Regions from separate parts of the Lysinibacillus sp. UBA6686 genome, predicted to be linked through region 2. Evidence: riboswitches for the same ligand, from Rfam matches in the RefSeq annotation. Region 2 holds a riboswitch; each other region holds the start of a gene.
What was found. Region 2 has a riboswitch for thiamine pyrophosphate ahead of B2R82_RS12275 (ABC transporter substrate-binding protein). Riboswitches for the same ligand answer to the same signal wherever they lie in the genome.

Region 1 (5,314 bases), on a different contig from region 2:
CCATCAAACATTGTTCCCGGTATTAGCTTCTCACCAGATAAAATGTTACAAGGACGAATCTTTGCTTATGCAGATGCACAACGCTACCGCCTAGGTGTAAATCATTATATGCTTCCAGTAAACGCCCCAAAATGTCCATTCCGTACTTTCCATCGTGATGGCGCTATGCGTTTTGACGGCAACCTTGGTTCAACTTTAGGCTATGAACCAAATAGCTACGGCGAATGGGAGCATAACTTAGACTATAAAGAGCCTGAATTACGCATTGATGGTAACGCAGGTATCCATGACTTCCGTGAAGATGATAACAACTACTTCGAGCAACCAGGGAAACTATTCCGCCTTATGACTGCAGAAGAACAACAACGCCTATTCGAAAATACAGCAAATGATATGGCACCTGTTGAAGAGTTCATCAAACGTCGCCACATTCTTCACTGCTATTTAGCTGATCCAGCATATGGTGAGGGTGTAGCAAAAGCAATGGGTCTTTCTTTAGAAGGTATGGATCTTTCTAATCCATACGTGAAACAACCATCTAACGTTTAATTCTTCCATCTATTATTGATATCCAAATCCAACTTTAACTCCATGTGAGCCACACTTCACATGGAGTTTTTTATTCAACGAAAAAGGTTTGTGCCTAAATAAACACAAACCTTCATTACATTATTATTGATAAATCTGACTGCCTGCTTTCTTAAATTCCTCTGCCTTTTCCTGCATCCCTTGATGAATTGCCTCTGTCGTATTTAAATCTTTTTCTTTTGCATAATTACGAATATCCTGCGAGATTCTCATACTACAGAACTTAGGCCCACACATTGAACAGAAGTGCGCAGTTTTTGCCCCCTCTGCTGGTAATGTTTCATCATGGTATTCAACTGCACGCTCTGGATCTAAAGACAGGTTGAATTGATCGCGCCAACGGAATTCAAAACGTGCCTTTGAAAGTGCATCATCTCGCTGCTGTGCTCCAGGATGTCCCTTCGCTAAATCAGCCGCGTGTGCAGCAATTTTATACGTAATCACCCCTACACGAACGTCCTCTCGATTTGGTAAGCCCAGATGCTCTTTTGGTGTCACGTAGCATAGCATTGCCGTACCAAACCAACCTATCATTGCCGCACCAATAGCAGATGTAATATGATCATAGCCAGGTGCAATATCTGTTGTCAGTGGTCCTAAAGTATAGAACGGAGCCTCCTTGCACACCTCTAATTGCTTGTCCATATTTTCTTTAATCAAATGCATTGGCACGTGGCCTGGCCCCTCCACCATCACCTGTACATCATGCTTCCAGGCAATCTGTGTTAATTCTCCTAACGTTTCAAGCTCTGCAAACTGTGCCTCGTCATTAGCATCTGCAATCGATCCAGGACGTAAGCCATCCCCTAACGAGAAGGCAACATCATATGTTTTCATGATTTCACAGATTTCTTCAAAATGTGTATATAAAAAGTTCTCTTGATGATGATATAAGCACCATTGCGCCATAATTGAACCTCCGCGTGACACAATGCCTGTCACACGATTTGCTGTTAGTGGCACATAACGCAACAGTACGCCTGCATGAATCGTAAAGTAATCGACGCCTTGCTCTGCCTGCTCGATTAACGTATCACGATACACCTCCCATGTTAAATCCTCAGCTACACCGTTTACCTTTTCAAGTGCTTGGTAAATTGGCACTGTTCCAACTGGCACCGCAGCATTACGGATAATCCATTCACGCGTCGTATGAATGTGCTTACCAGTCGATAAATCCATTATATTATCAGCACCCCAGCGTGTTGCCCAAGTCATTTTCTCCACCTCTTCTGCAATAGAAGATGATACTGCTGAATTCCCAATATTAGCATTAATTTTCACATGGAAGCTACGTCCTATAATCATTGGCTCAGCTTCAGGATGATTAATATTAGAAGGCATAATCGCTCGCCCCGCTGCAATTTCAGCGCGAACAAATTCTGGTTCCATATTTTCACGAATCGCTACAAACTCCATTTCCGGTGTTATAATTCCCTTTCGTGCATAATGAAGCTGTGTGATATTTCTCCCCTTTTTCGCACGTATAGGTTTCCTAGATAGCTCAGGAAAAACGTTTTCTTGAATACGTGGATCATCAGCATTGCGGAAGCCATTATCCTCTGGTTTAATAGTTCGCCCTACATACTCCTCAACATCCCCTCGCTCTCTAATCCATTTACTTCGCAACGCTGGTAAGCCCCTCGTAATATCTACCTTATAGGCAGGGTTAGTATATGGACCGCTCGTATCATATACACGAACTGGAGCATTTTTCTCTTCTCCAAAGCTTCCTGTCGTTGGACTTAATGCAATTTCACGCATCGGTACCAAAATATCTGGTCTCGAACCCTCTACATAAACCTTTTTACTCCCCTCAAAGCTCGACATAATCGTAATGTTCTTTTCGCTAACTGTTGTCATGACCTACTTCTCTCCCTTATAGAAAATTCATACAAGGACCGAATCTAGCTCACCCCAACAAAAATAAAAACCGAATCCAAAAAATTTTGGATCCGGCTATGATTGTAAAAGGTATAATTATCGCATTATAAAGAGCACGCAATAATTTCTTAACTTTCCCACGCTGGTATGAGCCAGATCAGGTCCAAAGGGTCAAGAAACCTCTATGCGTTTCCCTCTCAGCCTGACTCATCAGACTCCCCTAGTCAATGCTATTAAGTTTGATGCTAGTGTAACAGATATTGCTAAGAGATGGAAGCTTCATTACTATTTTTTCCTTCAGAGTTTATATTTTTGCTTCATAAACTCTAAACGCTTTACCTGCTCCGTTAATTCATGAATCGTACTACTTAGCTGGCTCAATGTTGATTCTTGTAACTTTGATGCATCCGCTACTTCCTTTGTTTCTAACATAACAGCTTTAGATGCCTCATTCGTTTGCTCTAATGCCGTTAAGACAACGTTCGTGTTTTTAGACATTGTGTTTGTAACCTCAAAAACATTTTGTACATCTACCTCCACTACTTTTACTGCTTCAAACAAATGATCTAACTCATCACTAATGGCCATTACCAAATGGGCTCCCTCTTTAACTTCAACAGTACTATGGTCCATTTCTTTTAAAACCATTTCTGTCACGATTTTAAATTCATATATATGCTGACGAATATCTTCTGCTGACAGCTTTGTCATCTCTGCCAGCTTTTTCACCTCTTCTGCGACAATTGCAAAGCCTTTGCCATGCTCACCTGCTCTTGCTGCCTCAATCGCCGCATTTAAAGCCAATAAATTTGTTTGATCCGCAATACTTTGAATAACACCTATCATTTTTTCAATTGTACTATATCTTTCACCAAGAACATTCACATTTTTTGCCGTATGCGTTACCAAATCTGCCACGCCATTCATGCGGGCTGTAATCATTGCCGCTTCAGATTGACTGTGCTTCATAAGATTGGCTGTATTGGAGGAGCTTTTCATAACAGAAGAAACAGAGTCTGAAATCTGCATAATTCCTGCCGTCATTTCTTCAATTGTTTTAAAGGAGTGTGTCGCTAAGTCTCTTTGTCGATCCACACTCTCCTCTATTCCCCCTGCACTTTCAATCAGCTTGTTGCTTGAGTGCTGCACATTATCCCCTACCTCCTGTAAACTATCAGTGGCCTTAGATATATCTGTGCCAATCCCCGAAAGATTAAATATTATTTGATACATGGATTGCATCATCTCTTTAAATTTGCTACTAAAATCTGAAATATCATCATTCGATTCAAAGCTTATTTCATCCAATATTTGTTGAGCTTCTGCCATATTCCCATCTGTAAAAGCTATTGTTGCTCGTTTCATGATAAATATTGGCTTCAATGATTTTCGCATATACAAATACAATGTAGTCATCATAACGACACTCAATAAAATGACTATGCCTAAAAGTATAGGCAAGTACTTCGTTACAGCAGATTTTTGAATGCCGTAAATAATGGAGCTCTCAATATCTAATCCAACATATGCAACAATTTCACCATTTTCTGCTCTGACAGGAGCATAAGCAGAAATAAAATCTCCCCATCCCTCTACAGAAACAAACTCACTAAAGCCATCCTCATTATTAGAAATTGTTTTTACAACACTTTCATACGGTATATCCTCTATAATATCTCCAATTTGATAGGTTTCCTTACTATTTAAATCTCCTGCATCCACCAGCACCATCGATTGTTTACCATCAGGTGTTCCCTTGAATACATAAATATACGTTACATAATTGGTTTTCAGTATTGTCGTAAGCTCCTTCTGTAAATCAAGATACAGTGAACGGTTCTCTGGATTTTTAACTAGCTGCCCATACCTCTCTGAATCAAGCTGGTTCACGACATTTCTTGCTAGAATCATACTATTCTCTTTTAACGTCAACTCCACTATATTTTTTGTACTTTTATAGACAATAAGACCTAGAGCAACACTAAAAACAATCATAATAGCTACTAATAAGATGATAAATTTTTTCCATAACTCCATACCTTTACGCAAAGCTATGAACACCCCTTTGAATATTATTATTTAGTACCTATTTACCCTATGTATATATTTAAAATTACAATAAATTACAAAAACACTTTTATTTTCTAGTATTTTTCTTCATTTTACTTTTGGAGCATAAAAAAAAGCAATAAGCCATAAGCCTATTCCTTTTTTTACGTCATATGTTATGAAAGAAATAATAATTCTGCTAGATAAATAACGATTGTTACTGTAATACAGCTCACTATTGTTGAAAATAAAACAGTTTGTGCGGCTGTTGCTGATTCGATATCATATTCTAATGCTAAACTAGAACTATTTCGGGATGTTGGAAAAGCGCTAGCAATAAATAATGATTGTGCCACTACCCCATCTAGACCGAGTATATAAATAATGAATAAAGCAACTGCTGGTCCCAAAATTAGTCGTGTAAAACAGCTAATAATGACTGTTTTATTAAACATGGATTTTATTTCAAGCTGTGATAATTGGGCTCCTAACGTGATTAATGCCACAGCAATAAAACCGTCTGCAACATGATCTATTGGAATTTTAATAAACTGTGGCACTGCAAGATTAAAATAGTTCATTGCCACCCCTATAATAAGGGCATGAATGATAGGCATCTTAAGAAAATCCTTTACAATGGATATACCTGATTTTGTTGAGGAAATTAAGTTGTATAAGCCATATGTATAGGTAGTCATATTTTGGAATATCACCAGAATAACCTGTATCGCTACGCCGATTGGTTGTGTCACAAATATCATTTGTGCAACAGGAATTCCATAGTTTCCTGAAT
Region 2 (5,314 bases):
CATTACGGAATTGCCATATGATGTTAATAAAGCGAACCTTGTTAAAAAAATAGATGAGCAACGTGTTGATAAGCGTCTAGAAGGTATCGCGGAAATTCGTGATGAATCAGATCGTACAGGTTTACGTGTGGTCATTGAACTGAAAAAAGATGTACCAGGACAAGGTATTTTAAATTATTTATTTAAAACAACAGATTTACAAGTAGCTTATAATTTTAATATGATTGCCATTCATAATCGTCGTCCAACGATGATGACACTGCCATTATTACTTGATGCGTATATTGCACATCAAAAAGAAGTCGTTACCAACCGTTCAATCTATGATTTACAAAAGGCTAAGGATCGTTCGCATATCGTTGACGGCTTAATTAAGGCATTGTCTATTTTAGATGAAGTAATTGCTACGATTCGTTCTTCAAATGATAAAAAAGATGCGAAATTAAACTTACAAACTAAGTTTGACTTTACAGAGGTACAATCTGAGGCGATCGTTAGCTTGCAATTATACCGTTTAACGAACACGGACATTACAGAGCTTCGCCAAGAACAGGATGAATTAAATAAATTAATTGCCAAGCTAGAAGGCATTCTTAATAGTGAGGCAAAGCTTATTCGTGTCATAAAACAGGAGTTGCTTGATATTAAAAAACGCTTTACAGAGCCACGCCGTTCGAAAATTGAACAAGAAATTGAAGAAATCAAAATTACATTAGATGTCCTTGTACCAAGTGAAGAGGTTGTCGTGACTGTGACTAAGGATGGTTATATTAAACGTACTTCCACACGTTCCCATGCAGCCTCAAATGGTCAGGATATTGCGATGAAGGATTCAGATTATTTATTATATGAAGAAACCTTAAATACACAGCATCATCTGCTACTGTTCACCAATCGAGGCAATTATATTTATCAGCCTGTTCATGAGCTACCAGACATTCGCTGGAAGGATCTCGGTCAGCATATTTCAAGTATTGTGCCGACTGGAGAGGATGAATCCATTATTGCGGTCTATGGTTTCGAGACATTTGAGCAAGCGAATACTTATATTTTAACGGCTACGAAAGATGGACAAATTAAACGCTCGCCTTTAGCAGATTATGCAGTTACCCGTTATTCAAAGCCGATAAAGACAATGAATGTTAAAGCTGGCGATGAAATGATTTTTGCAGATTTCGTAACGGATGACACTGAATTACTATTAACAACCGATACAGCCTATGCGATTCGTTTCCCAATGGAGGAATTACCAGTAACAGGTGTCAAAACTGGTGGTGTTAAAGGAATTACCTTAAAAGATGGGGAAGCATTAGTGGGTGTTAATGTTTTACAGCCAAACGACACAGAATATGTTGTGATTGTAACGCAGCGAGGTGCTGTGAAGAAAATGAATGTAGCTGAAGTTGAGATGGCAAGTCGCGCAAAACGGGGCTTAAAGGTGTTAACAGAATTAAAAGCAAACCCTCATCGTATTGTTGCAGTAGTCAAAGCTACAGATGAGGAGCATGTTATCATAGAAACTGAAAAAGGTGTGCAAGAGGTTATTGATGTACAAGCATTAACGCGAGCAGATCGTCATTCAAATGGCTCATTCAAGGTAGATATTGCAACTGATGGACAGATTTCACATGTATTAACAGTAAAAAAAGAACAAAATCCAAGCTAGATTGACGAAGCCTTTTTAAAAGATAAAAGTCGATTTGCCACAAAACTGTGATGCAAATCGACTTTTTTTAGTTTTAAAGTGCCCTTCTTTAATTGTTATTCAGCACCGGCTAAATAATGCATTAATATAAAATTAATGAAAAGGTGAAACCAACAAGCATTGTGCTTTGTCTAACTTATACAAATTGAAGAAGGGAGGGAATTGCTTGGAGAAACAACAAAGAGATATACATTTACGGGAGGTTATGGATTTATACGGTCATTACTTACTTCGACTAGCTTATACATATGTAAAAAATAAAGAAAGGGCAGAGGATATTGTACAGGAAGTATTCATCCGCTATTACATTCATATGGAGCAATTTGAAGGGCGTTCTAGTGTCAAAACTTACTTATACCGTATGGTCGTCAACGAGTGTCATAATTACTTTAAAAGCTGGGCATATCGGAAAACAGAGTTAACTAGTCTTTTTAAAAAGCAGGAAGCCTCTATTTCAGTGGAATCTCAAATTTTAAAGCAGGAGGAAATGGATGTAATTGCTCACAGCATTACTACATTAGAAACGAAATATCGAGAGGTCCTTTGGCTTTATTACTATGATGAACTATCTATCACCGATATCGCATCCATCTTACAATGTTCAGTTAATACAGTGAAAACAAGGCTAGCAAGGGGGAGAAAACGAGTAGGCATCCAATTAGAAAAGGAGGGATTTTATAATGGAAATGAATTTTCGTAATCGATTAAAGGCTACAATACCAGATCAAATAGCATTAACTCCCCAAAAAAAAGATGAGATTTTAGAGGCTGCTCATGTAAGATTAGAGCAACAGCAAACCCCTGTAAAAAAACATATGTGGAAGCCCGTAGCGGTAGGAATTTCAGCTTTAGCTCTTACGGCCTTATTAAGTTATCCTTTTATAGATGAAATAAAAGAACAATTGGCAATATCGCAAATAACTGAGCAATCCTATGAAGAAATTAGTATCCCTGGTCGATCTGCTAATACATTATCTACAGCTATCTTTGATGATGCAACGAACTCCTTTTATTATTACGAAGGCAATACCATTTATTCCTATGCACTTGATACACATATTGAAAAAGCGGAAGAAACAAGTGAATTCCCTATTTCAAAAATGTTAGTAAATGAAAATTGGCTTGTTTGGATGGCTGATGATAGGAATTCTGTGTTTGTAAAAAATAGAGAAACATTAGAGATCAAAGGCTTTTCTACAAATAATTATATGGATTTCGAAGATGATACGCTACTAACAGAAATATCTGATACAAGGACAGGTGATACCATTTATAGCTTAACAAATCTGCGTACAAACGAGGTAAAACAATATGTAGAACTAAATAAACAATCTTTTGATGGAGTTGCAGTAAGTCCTCCAATTTATCAGGACAATAAGTTGCTCCTTCCAAAAGCCTTTAAAAAAGATGGTGTAGAAACGGTCCGCTTTACGCTCTATGATGTTGGAACGGAAAAAGAAAAACAATATGATTTCCCTTTTAATGGCATACATGACGTGGCACTTACTGATCATAAAATCTACGCTTCCTTTAGAACTGGAGAAAGCTTAGAGACAGGATATGTTGATTTAGTAGATGGCTCCTATCATAAACTTGATGGTAAAAAAGCCCTTACTTTAACAGCCTATCAAAATAATCTTGCTCTTTACGAATGGATACCGAAGGAGGAAAAATATCGCTTTAAATCCTATCAAGTCAAAGAAGATGGTTCATTAACACCGCTTTACGACTTTAAAGATATTTCATTAGTCCTCTTTGAGCCACGATATACTAAGGAAGGAACACTACAGGTATTTGGGATAAATGAAAAGTATCTCACGGAGGATGGAATTCATGAAGCGAAAGATGCTGCAATTAAAATATTTTTACAGCGTTAATATTAAATAGAGCCTTGTCATTTACAGTGAGATATGGGTATAATAATCAACGAAAAGTTCATATGGAAAGAATGTAGGGGGGCTGGTAGTTGCCAGCTGAGATTGTGTCCGTTAGACGCTGACCCTTTGAACCTGATTTGGCTCGTACCAGCGTAGGGAACATCTATTCAAAAAAAAGTAAATTTTTGATATTGATTGACAACGTCTGGGAGAAATCCTGGGCGTTTTTTTGTTAAATGTACATATCTTGGGTGCAGATAATCCATAAATACGCTTTCTTCTGGTTAGAGCATTCCTTCATGAACACTTTCACACTACTTACTGGGAGGATTCAGCATGAAAAAATGGTTATTGGTTCTTATGGCTGCCCTTTTAACATTAGCGGGCTGTAGCGAAAAAGAGGATACCAAAAAGGATGAGCATGCGTTAAAGAAGGTGTCCGTTGTACTTGATTGGATGCCAAATACAAATCATACAGGGCTATATGTTGCTAAGAAATTAGGTTATTTTGAAGAGCAGGGCTTAGATGTTGATATCTTACAACCTGGTGACGCAGGAGCAGATCAGCTTGTAGCATCTGGCAAGGCACAATTTGGCGTAAGCTATCAGGAGGGAATTACACAGGCTCGTGTACAGGGTGTACCTCTAGTATCGATTGCGGCGATTATTCAGCATAATACTTCTGGCTTTGCCTCAATCGCCTCCAAAGGTATTACATCACCGAAGAAATTTGAAGGTAAAACATATGGCGGCTGGGGAGCTCCACTAGAGCAGGCCGTACTACAATCATTAATGCAAACTGAAAATGCAGATATTAATAAATTAGATATTATTAATGCTGGCGATATAGATTTCTTTACAATGATGAAAAAAGATATTGATTTTGCATGGATTTATTATGCTTGGACTGGGATTGAAGCTGAGCTTCGTGGTGAAAAGCTGAACATGCTGTATTTAACAGATTATAGTGACCAACTGGATTATTATACACCCGTTCTTGCTACAAATGAAAAAATGATTAAGGATGATCCAAAGATCGTTGAAGCATTTGTCGCTGCCGTGGCAAAGGGCTATGAATACGCGATCAGTAATCCAGGTGAGGCAGCAGATGTTTTACTTGAGGCAGTACCTGATTTAGATAAAGACCTTGTGCATAAAAGTCAGGAGTGGCTGGCAGATAAATATCAGGATGACGCTGCTCAATGGGGCGAGCAAAAGCTAGCTGTCTGGGAAAACTATGCGAAGTGGATGACTAGTAACAACGTTTTAGAGGGCGAATTTAACGCAGAACAAGCATTTACAAACGACTTTTTACCGAAAAAGGAGACGAAGTAACATGGCAAACTCATTAATCAGTGTACAAATTATTCCGAAAACAGAAAAATATGAAGATGTGATTCCATTTGTCGATGCGGCCATTGCTATTATTGATGCATCAGGCGTGAAATATGAGGTGCATCCTTTAGAAACGACGATGGAAGGGGAGCTGACAACGTTACTACAAATTATAGAACGAATGAATAACAAAATGATAGAGCTTGGGGCTATCAATGTTATTACCCAAGTGAAAATTTTATATCAGCCATCAGGTATTACTATGGATACATTAACGGAGAAATACCAGTGATGAAGCAGGCAATACAAAAGGGAAGGTCGATAATTTTTATCGCCTTCCTCTTATTCATATGGGAGCTAATCGTGCGTTTGGCAGATATCCCGCATTGGTTATTGC
Region 3 (5,314 bases), on a different contig from region 2:
AAGGAAAAGAACAATTGCCTTCATTAGGACTGGTAATCGTGCTTGACCGCTCTGGCAGTATGTATGGATCGAAGCTAGAGCTAGCTAAGGAGGCGGCGGCTCGTTCTGTCGAAATGCTACGAGATGAAGATACGCTCGGCTTTATTGCCTTTGATGATCGACCTTGGGAAATTATCGAAACAGGTCCACTTAACAATAAGGAAGAGGCTGTGGATACGATTTTATCCGTAACGCCAGGCGGTGGGACAGAGATTTATGGATCTCTCGCAAGGGCCTATGAAAACTTAGCAGATTTAAAGCTACAGCGTAAGCATATTATTCTATTAACAGATGGACAGTCACAGTCAGGAAATTATGAAGACTTAATCGCTGAAGGAAAAGAGAATGGTGTAACATTATCTACTGTAGCGATTGGACAGGATGCAGATGCCAATTTACTTGAAGCGCTTAGTGAAATGGGTACCGGACGATTCTATGACGTTGTTGATGAGCAGACAATACCTTCTATTTTATCCCGTGAAACGGCAATGATTTCACGCACATATATTGAGGATAATCCCTTCTATCCAACCATCTACAATGCATCTGGTTGGAACACGTTATTTGCAAATGGTGTACCTCAAATGAATGCTTATATTGGAACAACAGCAAAGCAGGGGGCCTCTGTCATTGCTGAAAGCGAGAAAGAGGATCCAGTACTAGCGCAGTGGCAATATGGTCTTGGTAAGACATTTGCCTTTACTTCTGATTCGACAGGTAAATGGACAGGTGACTGGGCAAGATGGCAGGATTGGGGAACGTTTTGGCAAACACTTATTTCACAAATGCTCCCAAGCTATAATGATGTTGCCTACGACGTACGTTTAGAATCGGATGGTTCATTTGTTATTACAGATCCTACCAATGAAGCAGCTTTTTTAGATGTTGTAGCTGTCAATGAAGCAGGAGAAGAACTTGAAACACAGCTTGAGGCTATTTCAGCCTCACAGATTCGGGCAGTTGTGCAAGCGGAGCCAGGGTTAATTTTCTTCCGTATCGCTGATGAAGATCAAGCTATTTTTCAAGCGGGTATAAGTGTACCTTACAGTGCTGAATATGAGTTACGACCTGTAAACGATAAGCTGGTGGAAGAACTGACAAAGCAAACGGGTGGCTCTGTTTTGAAAGAACCGAAGGAGGTATTTCGTGAATTTACGAAGAAAGGCGCAGATCGTCAAAATATAGCAACATGGCTTATATTAGCAGGTATGTTACTGTTCTTCATCGATATTACAATCCGACGCTTTGGCTGGAGCTTCTTTGCTAAGTCGAAGAAAAAAGAGCAGCTTGTTGAAAATAAAACCACACAGGCAGAGGATACAAATGTTGCTCAGCTATTAAAGGGCATGAAGAAAAGATAATTTGGATTAAATGACAGTGCAAAATGATTGATTATTTTGCACTGTTTTTTCGTTTTAAAGTGAAAAGGAAGAAGCTTTCGTTCAAAGGGAAACCCTGCTCAAGAGGGAAATCCTTGCTCTGAAAAATTTAACGAAAATTTTTAATAAGTGCAGTATTTCGTAAACTATTAGCAATTGCTACACCAAAAATAGCACCAATAATACTAGAGGTTAAAAAGGCAGGCATGAAAAACATTGATGCTACGGATGTCCCCATTAAGATATATGCATATGGTACGGCAATGAGGGAGGCGATAATGCCAGTTCCTACTATTTCACCAACGCCCGCTAGCCAAGGCATACCACTGTATTTATAAGCCAGTGCTGCACAAAATGCGCCAATGACACTGCCAGGAATGGCTAATAGGGAGCCTGTCCCTGTTAAAATACGAATAATCGCTGTAGTAAGGGCAATGATAATAGTTGGTATTGGTCCGAGTAGAATGGCACCGATGACATTGATGGCATGTTGTATCGGATAAGCTCGCGCAATCCCTATTGGAATTGAAACGAAGGTAGAACCTGCTATGGCAATTGCCACTAATAAGGCCATGATGGTTAATTTTCGAACTGACATAAGTTACACTCCCTTGAAATATAAAATGAATTGTTATCTCTGCTAAACTGGCAAGCACAAAAAGGCCGCTCCCTGAAAACAATAGGAAGCGGCCTTGCATTTACATATCAAAAAGCAAGATGTCGCCACTTCCCTCCGCTAGTATGAACTAGATCAGGTTCAAAGGGTCCGTATATGGTCATATACGTCTCAGCCTTTTAAAGACTCCCCTAGTGGTAATAATTATTCAATTTCTGTTTAGCATTGTAACAACATAAATGTATCATACTACTAATAATAGTCAATAACTTTTCAGATTATTTGGAATCAGGCTGCATAAGATGCGGCGCTTTTTTCATTGTCCAGATAAGGGCAAGGAAGAAGCAAGCCATTAAAATAATAGCACCAAATATATAAGGGCTATTCATATTCCAATCAAATAAAATACCCGCCAATGCTGGACCAATCATATTGCCAAGACTCATATAAGCATTATTCAGACCTGCTGCAAATCCTTGCTCATTTTCGGCAAGCTTGGAGATCAGTGTGTTAACAGCAGGACGAATTAATGTTGTGGCTGTCGAGAAGATTGTCGCAACAACTAAAATAAGGGCAAACCCAGATACGAATAATATTAAGTAGATCGATATGGCTGCAATAAATAAATTGACTAATACGACCTTCATTTCACCATAACGATTAAAGAGTGGTGTAATAACAAACATTTGTACAACTACACCAAAAGCACCACCCACTACTAAAATAATAGCAATATCCCCAGGTGTATAATGAAACTTTTCTGTAACAAATAATGATAAAGTCGTTTGGAAATTAGCAATTCCGAACGAGAATACCATCATAATAATGAGCATAACAAAGTAAGGCATATGTACTGAACGTACCATTTGTTTCGCGAGATTGTCTTGCTTATGCATTTTTTGTGCTGCGTTTGGTTTGGTAGATGGTAATAAAAAGAACGATAAAATAGAAGCCAAAATAGCCGCAGCTCCAGCTGTATAAAATGGAAAATGTAAGCTAACATGTGATAAGAAACCACCAATACCGGGTCCTATCATAAAGCCAAGAGACATGGCAGCACCAAGCATCCCCATCCCTTTTCCACGTTCTTCATATGTTGTAACATCTGCGACAAATGCCATAATAGGAGGTGCCACAAAGGCTGATCCAAGGCCACCTAAAAAGCGTGCTAAGAAGAGCATCCACACTTCTGTAGAAAGTCCAAAGCCGATTTGAGCAAGTCCTGTTAGTATAAGTCCGAAAATAATAAGATTTTTTCGACCATACTGATCCGAAAGATTCCCAGCAATTGGAGAAAAAACGAATTGAGCGAAGGCGAACGTTGCAATAAGCATACCTAGAACTTGTCCTGCAGCACCAAATATTCTTAAATACTCGGGCATTACAGGAATAATAATCCCAATACTCCCCATTGCGATAAACATATTAAACATTAAAATATACAAAGCCGCCTTATTGGACTTCTGCTGGGTCATCGAATACCCCCCTTTTTCTAATCAAATATAGTACAGTCTATCACAAAGAAAAATGGTTTGCTAATAGTTAGGATTACACGAAATAGTGGACCAATGGTTTATTCTTAAACTACTAAATGATAAATATTTTGCAATAATAATGTAGTGTTCAATTTGTAAATTCCACAAGTTTTTTTGTGGAATTTACTTTTTTTCTTGTATTGAATTAGGGGTTACACCATTTGTTCTTATGTTAATCTTTTTATGTCAACTATATTACAAAATTTGTAATAATTAGTGATTGATATATGGTTGATGTTCCTTTAATAATTCCTGTGTAACGGCTTCCTTTTGGTTCTTTATTAGGCAATCAAAAGCCGAGAATCCGAGAGAAATTGATATTAAAAAGGAGAGGAAATGAAATGGTAACTATTCAAGCAGCAATGGAAAATTTAAGAGAATTAGGTATTAATCCAGTTACAGCAGTCATTGGGTCAACTCAACAGTTATTTCAGTGGGATGAAGAAAAAGTTAATGAATTAAAGGGTTATTTAATCTCTCAAAATTTTAAATATCATTATGAAAACAATAGCTTTTATCGAATGCTGTGCGAGGATAGCGGTATAACACCTGCAGATGTACAAAGTTTAGATGATATACAAAAAATCCCACTTATTCCGGTGACAAGCTTTAAAAGACCTGATTCTCATTTATTACTATCAACATCTTTAGAGAATATTGAATTTGAAATGCGAAGTACAGGAACTAGTGGTATCCCAAGTATATCAAGAAGGGATGCGGAAACATTAAACAATTGCGTATTTAGTATATATGCAATGTATAGAGAGATGTTCGCCTTCTCTCGTGGTGCTGGTCTCTTCCTATTCCCATCTCCAGAAGAAATGCCAGAAATGGGAATGGTAAAAGTACTAAATATGCTCTCAGGTTTGTTTGATGCAACACGATGTCTTGTTAAGAGAGCATCCTTCAAACCAAAAGAGGCAATAGAAACTTTAGAAAAATGGCAAAACATTCATACGTGTCACATCATAGGACCACCATTTTTAATTTATAAATTGGTCAATTATTTAAAAACAAATAATATTCATTTGAAGTTGGATCAAAAGACGATGATTATCAATCTAGGGGGCTGGAAACGCTTCTCTGGTATGGAGATACCTCGAGAACAATACAATAAAGAATGTGCTGAATTTTTAGGTATTCCTGAAGAAAATATTAGGGATATGTATGGATTAGTTGAATCGAATATCTTAGCTATCGAGTGTGAGAAGCATTCTAAGCATGTACCACCTTGGGTTCATTTTTCATTAAGAAATCCCAAAAATTTAGCTGAAGAGGTACCACAAGGAAAAAGAGGTGTTTTAGCAATATTTGACCCTACGTCCTTGTCATATCCAGGATTTATTCAAACTGAGGATTTAGTGTATTTAAAGAAAGAAAATACATGTGAATGCGGAAGAAACGGTCAGAAGGTGGTATACCTTTCTAGAGTAGCAGGTGCAGAAATTGGTTGCTGTGCCATTAATTTAGAGAAGCATATGGATGCCGCAGAAGCTAAAAGCGAAATGGCAGAAGTATAAGAAAGGATCTAAACATGTACAATTCTATCATTGTTGATTATTTTAGCAACCCTCGACATTCAGGTGAACTAACCGATGCAAATATGGAATTAAAAATTGGTAACTCTGTTTGTGGGGATACAATTTTCATGAGTGTAAAGGTAGAAGATGGGAAAATATTCGATGCAAAATATAAAGCCTATGGTTGTGCAACATCTTTAGCAACAGCTGATATATTTGCAGAAT
Region 4 (5,314 bases), on a different contig from region 2:
TGTCATAATAGCTACAGACTGGCCAAGTAATGATGCAAGCGTATCAATCATATCGCTTAGTCGACCCCGTGTTAAGGAAACCCGTGTTAAAGCATTATAAATGCGCTTTGAGCGTTCGTTTTGAGTAAATAATTTTGCATTTTCTATCGCAATAGAGGATTGGTTTGCAAATGCTTGTAACATCGTTAAATCGCTATTTTCAAACTGTGTGTCTCCTGAAAAATTGACGATTGTTAATACCCCTATGCATGAGTTACTTTTATCAAGAAGTGGAGCACAAACAGCACTTTTGGGGTAAGTAAAATCACCAACTGCTTTTGTATAGTTTTCTTCATACTGTGGAAATAAATCCGCCATGCTTTCTGTAACATCGCTGCTAGAGTGGAATCTAAATGCTTGTTTTTGGGAAAATACCTTTCCAGTCATCCCTTCATTTGAGGCAAGGTGAATCTTTTTTAAATAAGCCAGGTCATAGCCAATGGCATGCTTGGCAACAAGACGATTAGTTTCTGTATTCAACATAAACAATACCCCTGCATCAGCACCTTCAATTACATGGAGCACCTCACTCATCAGTTTTTCTAATACTTGGTTAATATCGAGTGTTGAAGTTAGAACCTGTGCTGCATTAACCAAGCTCATTAATTGTTTTTCGCTATTTATTTTAAACAACCCCTCATCTGTAGTGCTAAACCCTATTTTAATATAAATCTGCTATACCAAGTATAAGAATGCAGTTATTTGAGGCATAAAAAAATCTGCCATAAAAAAGTAAGCGTTTCAAATCCTAAGGGATTGGAATGACGCTTACCAGTAAAAGAGAGCAGATTTTTAATTTAGATATTTACCTTAAAATGAGTTTAGGGGTATTATTTTTTATAGCTGTCTTTGGAAGAATAAGGGGCTCCTTTCTTCGCGGCAATTACTTTTTTTACAATGGGTATAATGATAGGTGCTAATTTTACGGCGGTTTTGACAACTTTAGATACTTTCATAAAATAACAGCTCCTTTTACTATTAGTTCTACCTTTTTATGTTAGAAATGAAACATTAACGAATAACACGAACAGCTTGCACGATATTCCAAATAACAATCCCTAATGAGACGAGTAAGTAAATGGCAAATGATGCAAACCAAACGATTATAAATGTATTACTACCTGATCCTGGGTCAAAAGTGTTAAAGGATATAGTTGAGAAGACAAAAACAGCAAAGAAGATGATACCAAATACAACTGGGATTAAATGCGAAATAAGTGCTCGAATAGAGTGTCTTTTTACATCACTATCTTTAGAAACAAAGTAAACAATTAACGGCACAATAAAGGGTGCGAAAAAGACGCTAAGATAACTAAAGGCAGATAAAATTTTTTGGTTCTCCATAGTTGTACCTCCTTTTTTAATATTTACGCATGAAAAACAGCAAAGTTTCAAAAAATATTGTGAAATTAGAGTTGTAATCATATCCGTATTTGCGTACAATGAGGTTGTTCAAATAAAAAAGATGTAACGACCACAAGGGGAGCTGATGATGTCAGCTGAGACTAGGCACGTAATGCCTTCACTCTTTGAACCTGTAAGTTAACACTTGCGTAGGGATGTGGATAGAAACCGACACTTGTACGATGTGAGGCTCTGTCCTGGCATTGTTTTTTTTTGCCAGATAGAGTCAAAAAGTAATTTGATTTCTATTCCTGCTCTTGTATCCTACATCGGAACAAAGGAGAGAATAAAATGGACAAAAAAAGACTTTTAATGCTTGTGGAGATTGCGATATTTGCAGCAATTGGTCTTGTGCTAGATCAGATTTCCTTTAAAGTATGGGCACAAGGTGGCTCTGTTAGTCTAGTGATGGTACCAATAATTTTAATAGCCTTCCGTTGGGGGCTTTTGCCTGGACTGACAACGGGCTTTCTTATTGGTGCTATGCAAACAATGTTTGGTCCTACAATTGTACATTGGCTTCAGGGCTTACTCGATTATGGCGTTGCCTTTACGGTAGTCGGCTTGGTAGCAATTGTTCGTCGACCAGTGCTTGAGGCTGCAAATAATCTAAACAAAACGAAAATGGCACTATATATTATTGTAGGAACTGTATTGGCAGGTTTTTTACGCTATGCAGCACATACTATTGCAGGCGCGGTATTTTTCTCAGAGTATGCTGGCGATCAAAATGCATGGATTTATTCAATTATTTATAATGGAACATATATGTTACCAGCAACAGTTTTAACTGCCATTGTCGGTGTTCTATTATTTACAGCAGCACCACAATTAATGCAACGAAAATCATAAATACTCTACCCTTCACAGTAGTGGAGGGTTTTTGGTATTTAGATTTGGCTATTATAAATTTTACTCGCTGTAGAAATATTGTTACATTTCAGCACTTTGCAATTTATGAGGGCATACAATATTTAAAGCGTTTAGCGTTTTATGTCAAACAAGTTATGTTATATTAAAGTGTAGATATTAGATGAAAGGGACGTTATAAATGATTGTAAAAACACAAGAAGAGATTGAAGCCTTTAAAAAAATCGGTCGTATTTGTGCCGAAATTCGTGAAGCAATGAAGGCTGCGACAAAACCTGGTGTAACAACACTTGAACTCGATGAAATTGCCGGTCGTATGTTTACTGAGGCAGGTGCGATTTCTGGACCTAAAGGAGAATATGACTTCCCAGGATATACATGTATCAGTGTCAACGAGGAAGTAGCTCACGGTATTCCCGGAAAACGCGTAATTCAAGAGGGAGACATTGTTAATATTGATGTTTCTGGTTCTTTAAATGGCTACTTTGCAGATACAGGAATTTCATTTGTCGTGGGTGTAGGCTATGAGGATAAAGAAAAACTATGTCGTGTGGCAAAAAGTGCCTTCGATCGCGCAATGACAAAAGTAAAAGCTGGGTCAAAATTAAATCAAATTGGAAAAGCAGTTGAGCGTGAAGCATATGCCAATGACTTAACGGTGATTATGAACCTAACAGGTCATGGCTTAGGTCGTTCCTTACATGATGAGCCAAATCATATTTTAAACTATTATGATGCATGGGATTCTACCATTATGAAAGAGGGCATGGTACTTGCGGTTGAGCCTTTTATCTCAGCAAAGGCAGAGCATATTGTTGAAGCTGGTGATGGCTGGACATTTGTTACACCAGATAAATCACTTGTTGCCCAAATTGAACATTCGATCATTGTGACAAAAGACAAACCAATTATTCTAACTTCATTAGATGAGGCATAATAAAAATCCTGCTACCCAATTATTTTTGGGGGGCAGGATTCTTTTTTATGAAAAGTATACCGACTAATAGTACACCACATAAAAATAATGCAGCTGTTGTTACAAGTAGCTCTTCTAAACCATTATGTAACGCGATTCCAATATAAGCCCAAATAAAAACAGATGGATACATAATATCGAAATGATGGAAGCGCATATGTAATGCGATGGCAACACCAATTGTCAATAAGATGACTGCCCATAGAGGATTGCTAAGACCAAAGCCGTTCCATCCATAAGCTGTTAATGTAAAGCTTGTATCTGTCATCAACATAAATGTCGACCATGCATAGTAAATAGAGAAAGGGATGCGTCCTGTCAATGACTTGTCGCAAAGAGGATATGTATTGTACAGCGAAAACAAACAGAAGACTAAAAGTAATGTACTGCCAAGAGATGCGATAAATAACTCCTGATGCCACACGATTACCGTGGAAATCTGCAATATACATATGCTGCTAAAAAGAACAGTCTGTTTAATTGTTGTCTTTTTAAAATTCATGACTAACCAATAACCAAGTAACATATAAATGACGATCCAAATTACATGACTAACATTAAAAGGTGCAAATACAACAGGAAAACGATTAGAGATGTCTAACGAAGATTGACCATTTATTTGCATGAAAAAGGATGAAAAGGTTAGGATGACTGAGACAATATAAGTGATTGTCATCAAAAAAAATTGAGGCATGTTTTCCTCTCCCTTCATATTAAATTGTATAGGGAAAAGACAAATAAGTATAGGACTGCACTCTTCCCATTATAACGGAAATTCCCAACAATGTATCGCGTTGTTTTGCTGAAATTATCTACAATTTACCATTTGTATAGGCATCTAAATGTTTCTTTAGTACAATAGGATTAATCCAAATAGAAGGAGTGAAATTTAATGGCTCAAAATTTAACCGATTTAGATTTATCTATTGAACTCGATAAAAAAATGTATAAAAAGAAATTAAAAGTACTCCAATATGAAATGTTAAATGCACAACAATTTTTATTAAAAAATAAAATTGGGCTGATTTTAGTATTTGAAGGTATGGATGCAGCAGGTAAGGGAGGGGCCATCAAACGTCTAATTGAACGTGTTGATCCGCGAGGCTATGTGGTACATCCGATTTCTGCTCCTCAGCCCCATGAACTACGCTACAACTATTTACAGCGATTTTGGAGAAAGCTTCCACAGCATGGACAAATCGCTATTTTCGATCGTTCTTGGTATGGACGAGTTTTAGTGGAACGAATTGAAGGCTTTGCAACAAAGAATGAATGGTCTCGAGCTTATGAGGAAATTAATAACTTTGAAAAGATCTTAACAGCAGGGGATTACATAATTATTAAGTTTTGGCTTCATGTCTCAGATGAAGAGCAGCTCAAACGTTTTACTGAACGTGAGCAAAACCCTTATAAGTCTTGGAAATTAACAGAAGAAGATTGGCGTAATCGCGAAAAGTCGCCTCAGTATGTAGAAGCAGCGAATGATATGTTTGAGAAAACAGACAAAAAGAATGCGCCATGGATTTTAGTTGCAGGGGACGATAAAAAATATGCACGTGTGCAGGTGCTACAAGAAACTATTGCGCATATTGAACGCGAAGCACAAAAGCGGGGGCTTCATGTAACAAATGTTTTAGAAAAGGCTCAGTTAGAAGATGAGGAATCTTCAAGCCTTGAAACACTAAATGGTCAATCGAAAAATAAGAAGAAAACAAAATAATGAGGGTAAGATGCTGTGCAAACAATACGAGCTGTTTTAGTTGTAGCAGCATCTTTTTTTACATACAATAAAGTGACTAACTTATTTTTGAGTGAAGCATGGTCCAAGTAAGACAATTATCGGAAGGCTAGTGTGGAGAAATGGTGCTTAAAATTTGGAATTTATTAAGGAAAAAGGGTGGAAATGTGGTATCAATTCGAGGAGAGAAATGCTACATTCGCACATTCCAAGAAAAAGATGCACAAAGTTTAACTGGTCTCGTAAGCCGTAATAAATACTTTTGGTCTACATACGAGCCGTTACAA

Region 1: it holds a riboswitch for thiamine pyrophosphate, as region 2 does, so the genes downstream of both, thiC (phosphomethylpyrimidine synthase ThiC) here and B2R82_RS12275 (ABC transporter substrate-binding protein) in region 2, are expected to answer to the same signal.
Region 3: it holds a riboswitch for thiamine pyrophosphate, as region 2 does, so the genes downstream of both, thiW (energy coupling factor transporter S component ThiW) here and B2R82_RS12275 (ABC transporter substrate-binding protein) in region 2, are expected to answer to the same signal.
Region 4: it holds a riboswitch for thiamine pyrophosphate, as region 2 does, so the genes downstream of both, thiT (energy-coupled thiamine transporter ThiT) here and B2R82_RS12275 (ABC transporter substrate-binding protein) in region 2, are expected to answer to the same signal.

The regions. Positions count from the first base shown of each region.
Region 1 covers NZ_DKJS01000083.1:59,055-64,368, reverse strand. The annotation lists gene B2R82_RS22645 (catalase) at 1-549, shown strand, start outside; gene thiC (phosphomethylpyrimidine synthase ThiC) at 673-2,451, opposite strand; TPP riboswitch at 2,590-2,704, opposite strand; gene B2R82_RS22635 (methyl-accepting chemotaxis protein) at 2,770-4,521, opposite strand; gene B2R82_RS22630 (AEC family transporter) at 4,698-5,314, opposite strand, start outside.
Region 2 covers NZ_DKJS01000046.1:32,413-37,726, reverse strand. The annotation lists gene parC (DNA topoisomerase IV subunit A) at 1-1,666, shown strand, start outside; gene B2R82_RS12285 (sigma-70 family RNA polymerase sigma factor) at 1,872-2,405, shown strand; gene B2R82_RS12280 (hypothetical protein) at 2,386-3,582, shown strand; TPP riboswitch at 3,648-3,758, shown strand; gene B2R82_RS12275 (ABC transporter substrate-binding protein) at 3,919-4,917, shown strand; gene B2R82_RS12270 (thiamine-binding protein) at 4,919-5,209, shown strand; gene B2R82_RS12265 (ABC transporter permease) at 5,209-5,314, shown strand, end outside.
Region 3 covers NZ_DKJS01000022.1:28,080-33,393, forward strand. The annotation lists gene B2R82_RS05445 (VWA domain-containing protein) at 1-1,400, shown strand, start outside; gene thiW (energy coupling factor transporter S component ThiW) at 1,528-2,016, opposite strand; TPP riboswitch at 2,130-2,237, opposite strand; gene B2R82_RS05455 (MFS transporter) at 2,313-3,509, opposite strand; gene B2R82_RS05460 (LuxE family acyl-protein synthetase) at 3,911-5,089, shown strand; gene B2R82_RS05465 (iron-sulfur cluster assembly scaffold protein) at 5,104-5,314, shown strand, end outside.
Region 4 covers NZ_DKJS01000041.1:68,643-73,956, forward strand. The annotation lists gene B2R82_RS10510 (GAF domain-containing protein) at 1-642, opposite strand, end outside; gene B2R82_RS10515 (hypothetical protein) at 870-995, opposite strand; gene B2R82_RS10520 (DUF4870 domain-containing protein) at 1,051-1,383, opposite strand; TPP riboswitch at 1,509-1,616, shown strand; gene thiT (energy-coupled thiamine transporter ThiT) at 1,735-2,295, shown strand; gene map (type I methionyl aminopeptidase) at 2,495-3,250, shown strand; gene B2R82_RS10535 (hypothetical protein) at 3,270-3,983, opposite strand; gene B2R82_RS10540 (polyphosphate kinase 2 family protein) at 4,182-5,009, shown strand; gene B2R82_RS10545 (GNAT family N-acetyltransferase) at 5,150-5,314, shown strand, end outside.